3 regions of the Planococcus sp. VCh962 genome follow, and region 2 is predicted to be linked to each of the others. Evidence: predicted binding sites of a transcription regulator. Region 2 holds the regulator's gene; each other region holds the start of a gene.

Region 1 (5,334 bases), on a different contig from region 2:
GATGAAGCGAATTTACTATAAACCGAAGCCACTGAGCTTCGGTTTTTTCGTTCCCTGATTCTTTTGCAGGAATGAAAAAACTGAAAAGTCGCAATGCTATCTACAGCAACTTTCAGCAGAAAAATTCTGTTATACTATATAAGATAAATGTATGAAAAGGAGAGATATGCCTTGGGGAAAGTATATGTATTTGATCATCCGCTGATTCAGCATAAATTGACGTATATCCGCGATAAGTCGACGGGAACGAAAGAATTCCGTGAATTGGTCGATGAAATTGCAACGCTGATGGCTTTTGAAATCACTCGGGATTTGCCGCTAAAGGAAATTGAAGTGGAAACGCCGGTTCAGATGGCGACTTCCAAAGTGCTGGCAGGCAAAAAATTGGGCATCGTGCCAATTCTGCGCGCGGGCATCGGCATGGTCGATGGCATTTTGAAATTGATTCCTGCTGCTAAAGTGGGCCACATCGGTTTGTACCGGGACCCGGAAACTCTGCAGCCGGTTGAATATTACTTGAAATTGCCATCCGATGTACAAGAACGTGAGTTTATCGTAGTAGACCCGATGCTTGCGACAGGTGGATCAGCGATTGAAGCGGTCAACTCCTTGAAGAAGCGCGGTGCAACGAAAATTCGTTTTATGTGCATTATTGCAGCACCGGAAGGCGTAGAAGCTTTCCAAGCAGTTCATCCGGATGTAGATGTGTATATCGCGGCATTGGATGAAAAACTGAACGAACATGGATATATCGTTCCTGGTCTCGGTGACGCAGGGGACCGGTTATTCGGAACAAAATAAGGAATAAAAGCAGGCAATCTAACTCTTGGATATAAGCCGTTCTGAGGGTTTTCGCCAGAGTCTAGATAAATAAGAAGTGAGGGATTAGTTTGTCGAAGAAGTGGAAAGTGATGACAATTTTTGGCACGCGGCCTGAAGCGATTAAAATGGCGCCGCTTGTACTCGAACTCCAAAAGTATCCTGAAACCATTGAGCCTCTTGTTGCGGTTACCGCCCAACATAGAGAAATGCTTGATCAAGTGCTGGAAACGTTTCAGATTACACCGGATTTCGATTTGAATATTATGAAAGACCGCCAAACATTAAGTGACGTCACTACTCGGGCACTTATCGGATTGGATGGCATCATGAAAGAAGCAAAACCGGACATCGTACTTGTACACGGGGATACGACAACGACTTTTGTAGCAAGCCTTGCCGCTTTCTACAATCAAATTGCTATCGGCCATGTAGAAGCTGGGTTGCGTACGCATAATAAATATTCTCCATATCCGGAAGAAATGAATCGTCAGTTGACAGGTGTCCTTGCTGACATTCACTTTTCACCGACGGAAAAATCCGCCCAGAACTTGCGGTTGGAAAACAAACAGGAAGCAAGTATTTATATCACGGGCAATACGGCCATCGATGCATTGAAAACGACCGTACGTGAGACTTACAGCCATCCGATTATTGAAAAAATCGGTTCAGACCGCATGATTTTGCTGACTGCCCATCGCCGTGAAAACTTGGGGCAGCCGATGCGCAATATGTTCCGGGCCATCAAGCGCCTTCTTGCTGAACACGACGATGTCCAAGTAGTTTATCCAGTCCACATGAATCCGGCAGTGCGTGAAGTTGCGGATGAAATCCTTGGGCGCGATCCGAGAATCCACTTGATCGAACCCTTGGAAGTTCTGGACTTCCATAATTTCGCTGCCCGTTCATTCATTATTTTGACGGATTCTGGCGGGATTCAGGAAGAAGCGCCATCACTTGGCAAACCGGTCCTTGTATTGCGGGACACGACTGAGCGGCCTGAAGGCATTGAGGCCGGAACGCTTAAGCTGGCAGGGACAGATGAAGAAACAATTTATGGCCTGGCAAAAGAATTGCTAACCAATGATGAGACTTATAAAGCGATGTCTCAAGCTTCTAACCCGTACGGTGACGGACAGGCTTCCCGTCGAATTGTTGAAGCTTTAATTGAATATTTTTCTGCTAAGTAAAGAATTAAGTAAGTGGTGAGAAAAAACTTTTTGGAAATTTGTCGACAATATGACAGATGAAAATCGCTTGTGAACAATTTCACTTCTAGTAATTGACATGATTTTACCCCTATTGTATGCTTACAAAGGGTATGCATGAGAAGGTTTTCATACATAGAAGATGTTGTTCTGAAAGCCTGATGCGACTGCTCTTTTTAGGGGTAAAATGTCAAATCAAACGAAACTCGAGGGGTTTATCATGCGCCCAACAAAAAGTCCCTTACAAGCGATGGCACTCTACAGCGCCATCCTCTCACAACTTGTCGGGTCCGTACTCATCGGTACATTCACAGGTATGTGGCTCGATGAACAATTCGGAACCGCCCCGCTTTTCTTGATCATTTGCCTATTTACAGGATTAGCCGCCGGTATATGGGCAATGCTTCAAACTATCCGAAAATTCGACTCAGGAGACTAGTAAAAAATGGATGGACTAAGGGAGATTTATACAAGGCTTAAAAAGATGATGTATTTCATCCTTGCGGCATTCGTTATTGGTTGGGGGTTTACCTCTTATCAAGAAGTTTTCGCAGGCCTGATCATCGGTTCCTTGTTCGGCATTTATAATATGTGGATTCTGGTTCGCCGGATGGAAGGATTTGACCGGGCGGTGGCAGAAGGCTCGAAAGTTCGTTCGCTTGGAACGGCATTACGGTTTGCATCAGGTGTTGCAGCGGTGGCGATAGCAATTCTTTTCGCTGAGTACATTCACTTGGTCAGTACGGTAATTGGGTTGATGATCCCCTATGTTCTGTTATTGGCAGAACGGATTGTTTATCATGTGAAACACCATTAATAAAGTGGAAAGAGAGGTGAAACTATCGTGGATCATGGCGCACCAATGTATGAATTGTTCGGGATTTGGTTTAACTTATCGAACGTTATGATGCTTCTTGTAGCAGCTCTTATCGTTTTCCTAATTGCATTTATCGCTACTCGGAATCTGCAGCTTAAACCAACGGGCATGCAAAATTTCATGGAATGGATCATGGATTTCGTTAAAGGTCTGATAAAGAGCAATATGGACTGGAGAGATGGCGGACGATTCCATGTTCTTGGAATTACGTTGATCATGTTCATCTTCGTGTCGAATATGCTGGGATTGCCTTTTGCAATAGTTGTCAACGGAGATCTTTGGTGGAAATCACCAACTGCTGATCCAACGGTAACTATGACATTGGCTGCCACAATCATCGTTCTAAGCCATTATTATGGCATTAGATTGAAAGGATTGGGCCAGTATAGCGCAGGATATTTAAAACCGATGCCATTTTTATTCCCGCTTAAGGTTATTGAAGAATTTGCAAATACGCTGACACTCGGTCTGCGTCTTTACGGTAACATCTATGCAGGTGAAATCTTGCTGACTTTACTAGCAGGGCTTGCATCAGCAAGTGTATTTGGATTTGCGGCCGCTATCCTTCCAATGATGGCATGGCAAGGGTTCTCGATCTTTATCGGGGCAATCCAAGCGTTTATTTTCGTTATGTTAACGATGGTTTATTTATCGCATAAAGTTGCCGACGACCATTGAGTATAAATTGCTCATCTTGAGCAAAAAAACAAAAAAACAACTATCCTGAGGAGGACATATCAAAATGACAGGTTCATTAGGTTTATTAGCAGCAGCAATCGCAGTAGGTTTAGCAGCACTAGGCGCAGGTATTGGTAACGGTCTTATCGTTTCAAAAACAGTTGAAGGAATCGCTCGCCAGCCAGAAGCACGTGGCGTTCTTCAAACAACTATGTTCATCGGGGTAGCATTGGTTGAAGCATTACCGATCATCGCAGTAGTTATCGCGTTCATCGTAATGAACCAATAGTATCGTCTCTTATACATTAGGCAGAATGGCGGGAATGCTTCGGCAGGTTTTTCGCCATTTATGTTTGTAAAGACCTTATGATTTCGAAAAACTATTCTTTTACATTAAAAGATCTTATTATAGAAGAAACTGAACTTTAAGCTCTTGAAGGGAGTGAAACAATCGTGTTTTTTGATCACCTCGTACTCGGCGCGGCCGGGGAATTTTTAAACATCGGAGATATCTTGGCAACTCTCGTAATTTTCATCTTATTGATGTTGCTATTGAAAAAATTCGCATGGGGCCCATTGATGGGCGTAATGCAACAGCGTGAAGATTTGATCGCCAGTGAAATCGAAACGGCTGAACATAGCCGCCAGGAATCACAGAAATTGCTTGAAGAACAGCGCAGCTTGTTAAAAGAAGCTCGTACTCAAGCACAGGAAATCGTAGAAACAGCTAAAAAGCAAGGCGAAGTTTCGCGTCAGGATATTATCGCGACAGCGCGTACTGAAGCTGGCCGCATGAAAGATTCTGCAGTTCAAGAAATCGCTAACGAGAGAGAAAAAGCTCTAGCGGCAGTACGCGAAGAAGTTGTGGCATTGTCAATGCTCGCAGCATCTAAAGTACTGAACAAAGAAATCAGTGAAGAAGACAACCGCCAATTGATTAATGAAACGATTGCGAAGGCAGGCGACATACAATGAGCCAAGCTTCGGAACGTTATGCATTAGCATTATTTGAAATTGCAAACCAGCATGGCACTTCTGAAGAAGTGGAAGCGGATTTGCGTGAAGTTAAAAAAGTTTTCGTTGAAAACCCGGAATTGCTGAATCTTTTAGGTTCACCAAAATTGGCAGCTGAAAACAAAAAAAATATTATTTCCGAACTTTTCGGCCAAGGGAATGGATATGTCGTCAACACATTGCAGTTGCTGACAGAACGCGGACGCTTAGAGGAAGTCACGGACGTAGTAGACCAATATATTGGATTAGCTAATGAAGCCAAAGGAATTGAAGATGCAAAAGTATATTCGGTGAGTCCATTGACTGAAGAAGAACGTGCATCCATTTCTGCTACATTTGCCAAGAAAATCGGTAAACAATCTTTACGAATTGAAAACATCATCGATCCATCTTTGATCGGCGGATTGCGTCTTCAAGTCGGAACCCGTATTTATGACAGCAGCATTTCTTCTAAATTGGAGCGTTTGCAGCGTCAATTGATCGGTTAATTTACGAAATTATGAGAGGGTGACACACATGAGCATCAAAGCTGAAGAAATCAGTGTCCTGATTAAACAGCAGATTGAAAACTATCAATCTGAATTGAAAGTAGATGATATTGGTACGGTAATCACAGTCGGTGACGGTATCGCTCGTGTTCATGGCCTCGACAACGTCATGGCTGGAGAACTTATTGAGTTCTCAACTGGTGTATTGGGTATGGCGCAAAACTTGGAAGCCAACAACGTTGGTATCATC
Region 2 (5,334 bases):
GATTTGTGTTACGCGGCCAACGATTTTCGCTTGGTCTCCAGCACCTTCAACGATTGTTGTGTTTTCTTTTGAAACAACAACTTTAGAAGCACGGCCAAGTTGAGTAATGTTTGTCGATTTCAGCTCAAGGCCAAGATCTTCTGTAATCACTTCAGCGCCAGTCAACGTTGCGATGTCTTCAAGCATAGCTTTGCGGCGGTCACCGAATCCAGGAGCTTTAACAGCTACTGCATTGAATGTTCCACGCAATTTGTTTACTACTAATGTAGCAAGTGCTTCGCCTTCAACGTCTTCTGCAACGATCAATAGCGGTTTGCTTTGTTGTACAACCTGCTCCAATACAGGAAGGATTTCCTGGATGTTGCCGATTTTCTTATCTGTAACCAAAATGAATGGGTTGTCCAGGACAGCTTCCATTTTCTCAGAATCTGTTACCATGTAAGGAGACTGATATCCGCGGTCGAATTGCATACCTTCCACGACATCAAGTTCCGTTGTGAAGCCACGGGACTCTTCCAGCGTGATAACGCCGTCGTTGCCAACGCGCTCCATTGCTTCAGCGATCAAGTTACCTACTTCAGCGTCTCCAGAAGAAATCGCTGCAACTTGTGCGATTGATTCTTTTCCTTCGATTTGCTGGGAAACAGATTTCAAGCCTTCAACAGCGCTTTCCACTGCCATTTCAATACCGCGGCGGATACCGACAGGGTTTGCACCAGCTGTAACGTTTTTCAAGCCTTCACGGATCATTGCTTGCGCTAGAACCGTTGCAGTTGTCGTACCGTCCCCTGCGATGTCGTTCGTCTTAGAAGCTACTTCAGCAACCAATTTCGCGCCCATGTTTTCAAATGCGTTTTCAAGTTCGATTTCTTTCGCAATGGTTACACCATCGTTAGTAATAAGAGGTGAACCGAATTTCTTTTCAAGTACTACGTTGCGCCCTTTTGGCCCAAGCGTCACTTTTACTGCATCTGCTAATTTATCAACACCAGCAGCCATTAAACTGCGTGCATCTTCGCTGAATTTAATTTCTTTTGCCATCTGTAGTTTCCTCCTCTATCTAATTACCATTCTAAATTAAAATAGTTTACTAAGTGATATGAAGCAAGGCAGCGTAGACGCCTGCGGGAAAGCGAGAAAGCCGAGACCCTGCAGGAGCGCAGCGACGAAGCGGCTTGGCGCTCGCCCGCGGCAAGCGAAGCTGGCTTGCGGAATATCAGCACTACAATTTATTAACCCAATACTGCTAAAATATCGTTTTCGCGTAAGATTAAGTATTCTTTGCCTTCATATTTAAGTTCAGTGCCTGCGTATTTTGAGAAGATGATCCGGTCGCCTTCTTTGACTTCCAGTTCAGTGCGCTGTCCATTGTCACGGATAACTCCATTACCTACAGCGATCACTTTGCCTTCCTGCGGTTTTTCCTGTGCCGAACCCGGCAGTACAATTCCGCTTGAAGTCTTTTCTTCTGCTTCTACAAGCTCAATAATTACGCGATCTCCTAATGGTCTTAACAATTGAAACACCCTCCTCAGATTATCTAAATCGTTTCCATTAGCACTCTAACACCTAGAGTGCTAACCCACTTCTCAGTTTAATAAAATCCCTTGCCTTTTGCAAGTCTAAACATTCACTTTTTTTAATTCTTTGCGGTTCGGTTTTGAAACCTCTACAATAGTAGTAATCCGTGAAACGAAAGGAAATCTGTGTATGAAAATAAATGTAAAAGCTAAAGCTGATACAGACCGTTCCGGCAAACAGAAGTTCAGTATGAAAACAAGCCGGAAAGGCAAAAAAACGCCGCTATATGTATTGTTGATTTTCATCGTTGTGCAGCTTGCACCGATTTTATTTATTGCACCGACACTGAATTATTTCCGTGGCCAAGGCTTGGATGAAGCTACCGCATTGGCCTCCACTTCCGGCTGGCTGATTGTGTTCACTATGGGTACCGGGTTTATTGTAACGATGATCGTCATTTTGCGCGACAAACGCTTTTTCGATATCTGGAAAGGCAAAAAAGCAAGCCTTCCTGCTGCCATCGGCTGGGGTGCCCTTGGCTTTCTGCTATTGCTGATTGGACAATCTATTGCAGCCATGATTGAAATGTCCATAGGCATCGAAGCTGGATCTGAAAACACCATGGCACTCGTCAATATTGCCGAAGTGGTTCCAATGGCGATTCTCGCTGTCGTGTTATTCGGACCGATTTTGGAAGAACTCGTATTCCGCCGCGTTGTGTTCGGTTCATTGAACCAAACCACCAACTTCTTTGTGGCCACTGCTGTCAGTGCCTTGGTTTTTGGCCTTGTCCATATGGAATTCAGCCATTTGCTGCTGTACTTTACTACGGGCTTGATACTGGCCTTCCTTTACCAAAGAACGAAACGCATCATCACTCCGATTATTGCGCACATCATGCTGAACGGCTATGTCATGCTGATTCAATTGAATATGGATAAAATCGAGAACTTCCTGAAGCAGCTCGAAAATATGCAGTAATGAAGAAAGCAAGAAAAGCCTTCCCCGAATTGATTCGGCGGAAGGCTTTTCTATTGCTGCTTGATTTGGTAAATAAGCGTTTGCAGTTCTACAGACAAATCGATTGTCTGCACACGAATATGGTCCGGAACCGAGATGCGGACAGGCGTGAAATTCAAGATGCCTTTAATGTCGGTTTTCGCGAGGCGATCCGTCACTTCTTGGGCAGAGCGTGAAGGCACGGTCAAAATGACCAGTTCAATCCCTAATTCCTCTATCTTTTCTTCAATGCGGTCCGGATGATACGTATCAATCCCACTGATTTGTTCACCTTCATACGGCGAGTTCGAATCGAATGCGAGAACAATCTTGGTGTTGTGGTTGCGCTGGAAATTGTACTTTAAAAACGCACTTCCCAAATTCCCGACACCGATCAGCGCCACATTGGTCGCTTCGTCCTGGTCGAGGGTTTTCCGGAAAAATGCGAGCAGGTCCTGAACATCATAGCCATACCCTTTTTTGCCCAAAGCGCCCAAATGGGAAAAATCCCGGCGAATGGTGGCCGAGTCGATTTTCATCGCTTCACTCAATTCCTGAGAGGAAATCCGTTTTTGTCCGGCGTTCGCGAAGTTCTGGAGAAAACGGTAATAAAGCGGCAATCGTTTAGTTGTGGCTTGCGGAATTTTTGATGGTTCATGTAACATGCAACGTTACCTCCTGCGGTCGTATCAAATCGATTTTATCTTACATGAGGCGGCCCGATATGTAAAGCTGGCTTGATTGCGAACAACCCGCCCATCGGCTACACTTAAAAGAGAATAGAGGTGACCCACATGATTGTTTTACAAGTAAACCAAGTCCATAAATCGTTTGGAGCGGATGAAATCCTCTCCGGCGTCAAATTGGAAGTCCAACACCGCGACCGCGTTGCACTCGTGGGCCGCAACGGCGCAGGAAAATCAACTTTGCTAAAAATCATATCCGGTGAAATGTCTTACGACAGCGGCGATATCATCATGCCGAAAGACTTGACTATCGGCTATTTGGAACAACAAACCGACCTGGAATCAGAAGCGACCATTTGGGACGAAATGATGACGATTTTCAGTCATTTCCGTGAACAGGAAGCAAAGCTTCGCCAACTCGAAGCGAAAATGGCCGATCCGGACGTTTACGATGATGCCGCGCAATATGAAAAAGTCATGCACGAATACGATACATTGCAGCACGATTTCAAAGATGCAGGCGGCTATCAGTTTGAAGCCGACACAAGGGCCATCCTTCATGGCATGAAATTCTATCCGGAAGACTATGATAAAAAAGTGGTTTCCTTATCAGGCGGCCAGAAAACGCGCTTGATGCTCGCCAAATTGCTGCTCAGCAAACCACAGCTCTTGATTCTCGATGAGCCCACCAACCACTTGGACATTGAAACTTTGAGCTGGCTCGAAAATTATTTGAAGAACTATCCGGGCGCTTTGCTGATTGTTTCGCATGACCGCTACTTCCTCGATCAAGTGGTAACACTTGTCTATGAAGTATCCCGTCATCGCGTCAAAAAGTATACGGGCAACTACAGCCGCTATCTCGATGAAAAAGCGAAGCAATACGAACTCGATTTAAAGCAATTCGAGAAGCAGCAAAGCGAAAAAGCAAAGCTTGAAGATTACGTCCAGCGCAACTTGGTCCGTGCCTCCACCACAAAAATGGCGCAAAGCCGCAGACGGGTTCTGGAGAAAACTGATTGGATGGGTGCGCCTGACGGCGATGAGAAATCTGCACGTTTCGGCTTTACCATTGAAAAACAAAGCGGCAACGATGTCTTGAATGTCCAATCGCTTGCCATCGGCTACGGCAGCCAGCCGGTTTCACAGAATATCTCATTGAAACTATACCGCCAAGATAGTTTGGCACTTGTCGGACCCAATGGCGTTGGCAAATCGACGCTTTTGAAAACGATCATGAAAGAACTGAAACCACTCGGCGGTACCATTCATTACGGCACCGGCATCCAGTTCGGCTATTATGACCAGGAACAAGCCAACTTAAAAGGCAACAAACTCGTATTGAATGAATTATGGGATGATTACCCGCATATCAATGAAAAAGATATCCGTGGTATTCTGGGGCGTTTCCTGTTTTCAGGTGACGATGTATTAAAACCGATTTCCACACTATCCGGAGGCGAAAAAGCGCGGGTTGCGCTTGCTAAGCTGATGATGCAAAAAGCCAATGTGCTGCTTCTCGATGAGCCCACCAACCACTTGGATCTCGATAGCAAAGAAGTGCTGGAAAATGCTCTGATCGATTATCCGGGTACAATTTTATTCGTTTCCCATGACCGGTATTTCATGAACCGCCTTTCCACTAAAGTCTTGGAATTGACCCAAAATGGCACTACTGAATACTTGGGCAACTATGACTATTACGTGGAAAAGAAACTGGAAATGGAAGAGCTGCAAGCACTTGAAGATGCAGAAAAAGCTGTCGTAGTTAAAACGGTTCCAGTGGCCACCACTTCACAAATCAATAAAGAAGCGAAAAAACTGGAACGCCAACTGCAGCGCCAGACAGAAGAAACCGAGCAGGAGATGGAAAAGCTCGATCAGCAAATTGCCGAGATTGAAGAATTGCTGTGCAAGCCGGAAGTTTTCCAGGACCATGAAAAAGTCCTTCCTCTACAAAACCAGCTCGACAAACTGAAAGAAACGCATGAAGAAAAAATGCTGACGTGGCTGGAACTGCAAGAACAGCTTGAAAAAGTGGACCATTGACCGCATACTATTGTATGCGGTTTTCATTTCCCTATATATAGGTCAACACCTTTTCGCGAAATATTTATTTCCACAAAGT
Region 3 (5,334 bases), on a different contig from region 2:
TTTCCAGCGTTATTTTCATAAGACTCCCTCGCTTTTCTTAACCATATTAATAAGTTGTAGAATACCATATTTTTGAAGATTCTGTTATTTATTTTTAACAATCAAAAAACTGCTTGTTCCGAATTCTTCCGGAACAGGCAGTTTTTTTTGCTTTTAATATTCTTCTGTGCTGGTTTCAACGAGCATTGCGGTGAATACGATAAAGATGATCATTAATGATAACAAGGTTACAAACATTTCCCTCATCTCCTACCAAGTTTTAAATCCTTCTGAGCCAGGCGGTGCATGTTGAATCATACTGCTGAGCGGAATAGCATAAGCGATGAAGATTAAAGCAAATGCGATGCCGATCCAGATCTTCCAGTTTTCCAAGAACTTCGGCGCGTTTTCCCTGTCACTTTCAGCCAGCGGAAACTCGACTATGTCTTCCGGCTTTACAGCTTTCGGTGAAAGGAACATCGTCATGACAACGATATACATCAGAATCATCGCGGACAAGAACAAGATGCTGCCCCCGATCGCCATGGTGACATGGCTTGTCAAAATGCCGTCGAACCATTCCAATGCGGCAGGATGATTGTTGTAAGCTGAATAAGCTGTCCGGCGCGGTGCACCAAGAAGGCCGAGTACGTGCTGGGCCGTTGACATTAGCAGCATTCCGATTGACCAAGTGATGATTTGGACAAAACCGAGTGTCTGCATTGATTTGGTGAATTTACGCCCGGTCAAATAAGGGATCAGCCAAAATGTCATTCCCATGAATGTCATTGCCACCGGCGTGCCGACTGTAATGTGGAAGTGCCCGACAATCCATAGCGTGTTGTGGACGACTTCATTCAATTGGAAACTTGCGTTGATAATACCGCCGGCGCCGCCGGGAATGAAGAACGCCATCGCGATGAAAATTGATGTAAAGCGGACGTCTTTCCAAGGCAGCATTTTGAACCAGCCAAACAGACCTTTTGCGCCTTTTTTGCGTCCAGATGTTTCAAACGTTGCAAACATTGAAAACGCAGTCACGAGTGACGGAATAATAACCATGAATGTCAGCACAACCTGCAGGAACTTCCAAAAGTTCGAAATGCCGGGTTCAGTCAGTTGGTGGTGGAAACCGACCGGAATCGAGAACAGAATGAACAAGACAAATGACAAACGTGCCAGTGAATCACTGAATACTTTCACACCGAGCAGTTTCGGCACGATCAAATACCAGGCCATATAAGCCGGCAGCAGCCAAAAGTACACAAGCGGGTGGCCAAAATACCAGAAGAGGGAACGGCTCAACTCAACGTTGATCGTATCAGTCCAGCCAAATGCCCAAGGAATGTATTGGAACAGAACCGTTGCCACTACCCCAAGACAAGCAATAAGCCATAAAATGATGGTCGCGATGGTCATGAAAGCAAACAATGGACTTAATTCACCTTTGTGCTTTTTGCGCCATACCAGGTAATGTCCGATTAAGGCAAAGCTGCTGATCCATGTGCCGACCACATAAAGAGCCAGTCCGACATAATACCAGCCGCTCGCTTTCAGCGGTGCATAAAATGTATAAAGTACGGAAGCTTCTCCGAGTACAATCATGACTGTTGCTATCACCGTACCTAGTAAAGTGACCCAGAAACCGATCCAGGAAAACAGTCGGACTTTCGGACCGAATGTTCCAAGGGTTTTGCTCATGCCCGTAATGAAGAATCCAAAAATGAAAAATGCTGTATAAATAAGGGCCAGCAGCACACCATGTGCCGTTAAAATCTGATAATAATCGAGCCAGGCAGGCAACTGCAAAGCGTCATTCCGGATAAAAACCTGAAGCAAACCGCATAATGTACCTATTAGAAATGCCATGTATGCGACACCGATATTCCATATTGCGATTTTCCGATCTTGTGCAGCAATCATGTCAATACACCTCTATTTCGTTGAACATCATATGGTGGCCTGTACCGCAGTATTCATTGCAGAGAATCAAATACTTACCGGGTTTCTCGAATGTGTAGGACTTTGTCGTAACCTGTCCAGGAACGGCCATTAAATTGACTTTTGTGTTATCAATGGTAAAACTGTGGACGACATCTGTGCTGGTCACTTTAAAAATGACTTCTTTTCCGGCTGGCACTCTCAGTTCTGGTGCATCATAACCGAATGCCATGGAAATAACTGCCACTTGATACGTGTCATCATCAAGCTGTGTCACTCCGGGCTTGTCAAAAGGAGCCGTTTCCTTTACTTTTTTAGGGTCGATGGTTTCCATCCCGCCTGCCGGTGTGTGGTCATGGGAAAATGCGCTGACTCCCACCACACTCAAAAATACAATGAGGGCGGCTATCCCGAAAGACAGCCAGATTTTTTCATATTTGTGAAGATGCATTTTGATCTACTCCTTTTCTTTTCCACCTAGATAAACCGTCGGGCTCATCTTGCTACATACATTAAATAAACTATGACCCACATGGCGATAATGACGATGCCGACGAAAAACACACTGACCAATGTCCCTCTTAAATCGACTTCATGTTCCTGGATTTTTTTGCTCATTTTCCCTCACCTCTTGTTGTCCTTCTCTTGTGTTCAGAGTAATCCTTTGGGCAATCAAGCATTGTGACATTTCTCACACCCGAGCTGTTTTTTTACGGCAACTGTCAAATTTTAGACAAAAAAAGAAGCCGCACCTGAACTGCACCGAAATTGTTAGACACAACTAACAATGGAGGTGCAGTTTTTCTATGGCAAAATTTACGGTTGAAACCAAAATACAGGCTGCTCGAGCCTATTTAGCCGGCCCAGATTCTCAAAATGAAATTGCCAGACGCTATGGCGTTAACCGGAAAGTGCTCCAACAATGGATTGAACGTTATCGGCATCACGGCGAAGAAGGGTTTCGGAAACGGTATACAAACTACACGACCGAGTTTAAACTGGACGTATTGAACTTTATGAACGATACTGGGGCGTCCCCTTTTGAAGCAGCTGCCGTTTTTAATATTCCTACCGGAACCACGGTGGTGAAATGGAAGGAAGCGGTTGAGCAAGGCGGGAGCGACGCCCTCATTCCAAAGAAAAAGGGGCGTCCACCCATGAAAGAAAAACCGAAAAAGCCAGTGCCAGGCAAGGATTCGCAAGAATCACTCCAAGAAGAAGTCGAACGGCTGCGCATGGAGAATGCCTACCTAAAAAAGTTGAATGCCTTAGTGAAGGAAAAGGAAGCGTCACAACGCAACTCAAAGCGCAAGTGATCTATGCGCTAAGGCATGAGTTTAAGGTCGTCGACCTGATCCAAGTGGCCGCCATCCCGCGAAGCACCTATTACTACTGGGTCAAGCACCAGGAGCGTCCCGACAAATATCAAGCGGCGAAAGAAGCGATTGCGGAAATCTACCACGAACACAAAGGGCGCTACGGACACCGGCAGATCCGGAAGGCATTGGTGAAGCGACTGATCTTTCTCGATCCGAAGACCGTGTTGAAGCTGATGGGGCAGCTTGGCATCAAGTGCCAGGTCCGGATGAAGAAGTACCGTTCGTACCGCGGGAATGCCGGAAAAATCGCCCCGAATCTCCTGGAACGGGATTTCTCTGCCGAGAAACCGAATCAGAAGTGGGTGACGGATGTGACCGAATTCCACCTTTTCGGGGAAAAGTTGTACCTGTCTCCGGTGCTCGACCTGTTCAACAGCGAAATCATCGCCTATACCGTCCAACGCCGGCCAAGCTATGAGCTGGTTTCCGAGATGCTAGACCAGGCGTTTGAACGATTACTTCCTGGGGACGAGCCGGTCCTCCACTCCGATCAAGGCTGGCACTACCAAATGGCCAAGTACCAGAAAACATTAGCCAACCGGCGCATCACCCAAAGCATGTCCCGCAAGGGCAACTGCCTGGACAATGCGGTCATTGAAAACTTCTTCGGCATCTTGAAGACCGAACTGCTTTACCTCCAGACGTTCGAAAGCGTCGATCACTTTCTGGCTGAACTGGATGACTACATCGTGTACTACAACGAAAAACGCATGAAGACCAAATTAAAAGACATGAGCCCGGTGGAATACCGGACACATGCCTTTGGGGTAGCTTAAATTTCCTGTCTAACTTTTTTGGGTCAGTTCAACCGGATTTTATTCCGATTAGCTTCTTTTTATGCCTTATTTTTTGCTTATGCTCAACTTCAGAGAGTTTATGCCCGACTTTTGCTAATTTATGCCCAACTCTGAAGGGTTTATGCCCAACTCGGAGCGGATTATGCCCAACTGACTGTTTCCTTCATTTCTCAATCAATTCTGCAAAAAGAAATCGGGCAGTTTTCGCAATTGATTTCATCTTTTAAATGGCGGAGATCACGGACCAGCAATTTCCCTTCCACCGTCGAAACTTTCCCTTGTTTTTTCAAGTCGCTCAACATGCGGTTTACCACTTCGCGTGTCATCCCGCAAAAATTGGCCAGCTCCTGATTGGTCAGCGCCATATCGATCAAGATGCCGCCTTCTTTTTCCACTCCGTAACTATTGCATAAACGGATCAATGTGGAATACAGCGCCCCTTTTTTGCCATGAAGCATCAGGTCACGGAATTTTGTCTGCGTCTTTTGCTGATCGATTCCCATCCATTTCATAAACGCCACAGCCAGCCTGGAGTTTTCAAGCAAGGCGTCTTCCAGATCTTCTATGGCAATTTTTATGCATACAACGTCTTCAATTGCTTTGGCATCCAGCATATAAAGCGGGTGATCTGAAAAGATAGTGACTTCTCCCACCAATTGGCTCGGTCCACAAATCCGCAAAGTCAGCTCTCTTCCGTCAGGCGTGATTTTTCCAATCTGCACTTTGCCTGAGCGAATGATGTAAATGCCTTTGACGGCATCCCCTTCACGGAATAAATAGCTGCCTTTTTTATACTCTTTAATCATATGGCGTATAGACAGCAGCTCTTTTAACTCATCGGATATATTTGAACTCGCCGTTTTTCCATTCATACAATCACCTCGCTGCTATTTAAATTTTCACATCTTTCTATTTGAATAAAGAGTAACATAATCTATATTTATTAGCTTTACAATTTTCTGGGAGCTTTAGTCCTATTTATTTTTGGACATATTTTCCTTAAAAATTTATAAAAAGAAGGAAACCTAAGCTTATTAGTCGAAATATACCCGTATAGAGAAGGAGGAATCTGATATGACTATGCTATACAAAAAGATATTAGTCGCTGTAGATGGTTCTAAGGAAGCTGAACTGGCTTTTAGAAAGTCCATAGGAATCGCAGCGCGTAACCAGGCGGCCTTATACTTAACAAGCATCATTGATAACCGCTCATTTGGCACAATCGAATCTTATGGCCG

What was found. Region 2 encodes Rex, which represses fermentation and respiration genes when NADH is low (regulators of the CRP and FNR family bind a similar motif). Its sites were predicted from a motif close to TTGTGAAATATTTCACAA; they were not measured.
Region 1: a site for Rex is predicted at 2,077-2,094, ahead of AC3AQ9_RS08550 (AtpZ/AtpI family protein). Genes of this name have one in related genera too.
Region 3: a site for Rex is predicted at 2,600-2,617, ahead of AC3AQ9_RS12035 (cytochrome C oxidase subunit II). Genes of this name have one in related genera too.

The regions. Positions count from the first base shown of each region.
Region 1 covers NZ_JBYLHS010000002.1:238,555-243,888, reverse strand. Annotated here, with positions in the region: gene AC3AQ9_RS08565 (putative bifunctional diguanylate cyclase/phosphodiesterase) at 1-21, shown strand, start outside; gene upp (uracil phosphoribosyltransferase) at 172-801, shown strand; gene wecB (non-hydrolyzing UDP-N-acetylglucosamine 2-epimerase) at 912-2,009, shown strand; gene AC3AQ9_RS08550 (AtpZ/AtpI family protein) at 2,248-2,466, shown strand; gene AC3AQ9_RS08545 (ATP synthase subunit I) at 2,473-2,844, shown strand; gene atpB (F0F1 ATP synthase subunit A) at 2,872-3,582, shown strand; gene atpE (F0F1 ATP synthase subunit C) at 3,647-3,871, shown strand; gene atpF (F0F1 ATP synthase subunit B) at 4,036-4,557, shown strand; gene AC3AQ9_RS08525 (F0F1 ATP synthase subunit delta) at 4,554-5,084, shown strand; gene atpA (F0F1 ATP synthase subunit alpha) at 5,113-5,334, shown strand, end outside.
Region 2 covers NZ_JBYLHS010000004.1:3,393-8,726, reverse strand. Annotated here, with positions in the region: gene groL (chaperonin GroEL) at 1-1,041, opposite strand, end outside; gene groES (co-chaperone GroES) at 1,233-1,517, opposite strand; gene AC3AQ9_RS12745 (CPBP family intramembrane glutamic endopeptidase) at 1,711-2,502, shown strand; gene AC3AQ9_RS12740 (redox-sensing transcriptional repressor Rex) at 2,553-3,185, opposite strand; gene AC3AQ9_RS12735 (ABC-F family ATP-binding cassette domain-containing protein) at 3,315-5,255, shown strand.
Region 3 covers NZ_JBYLHS010000003.1:160,006-165,339, reverse strand. Annotated here, with positions in the region: gene AC3AQ9_RS12050 (GNAT family N-acetyltransferase) at 1-19, opposite strand, end outside; gene AC3AQ9_RS12045 (b(o/a)3-type cytochrome-c oxidase subunit 1) at 250-1,902, opposite strand; gene AC3AQ9_RS12040 (cytochrome c oxidase subunit II) at 1,904-2,371, opposite strand; gene AC3AQ9_RS12035 (cytochrome C oxidase subunit II) at 2,416-2,538, opposite strand; one part of gene AC3AQ9_RS12030 (IS3 family transposase) at 2,727-3,171, shown strand; one part of gene AC3AQ9_RS12030 (IS3 family transposase) at 3,171-4,075, shown strand; gene AC3AQ9_RS12025 (Crp/Fnr family transcriptional regulator) at 4,267-4,968, opposite strand; gene AC3AQ9_RS12020 (universal stress protein) at 5,171-5,334, shown strand, end outside.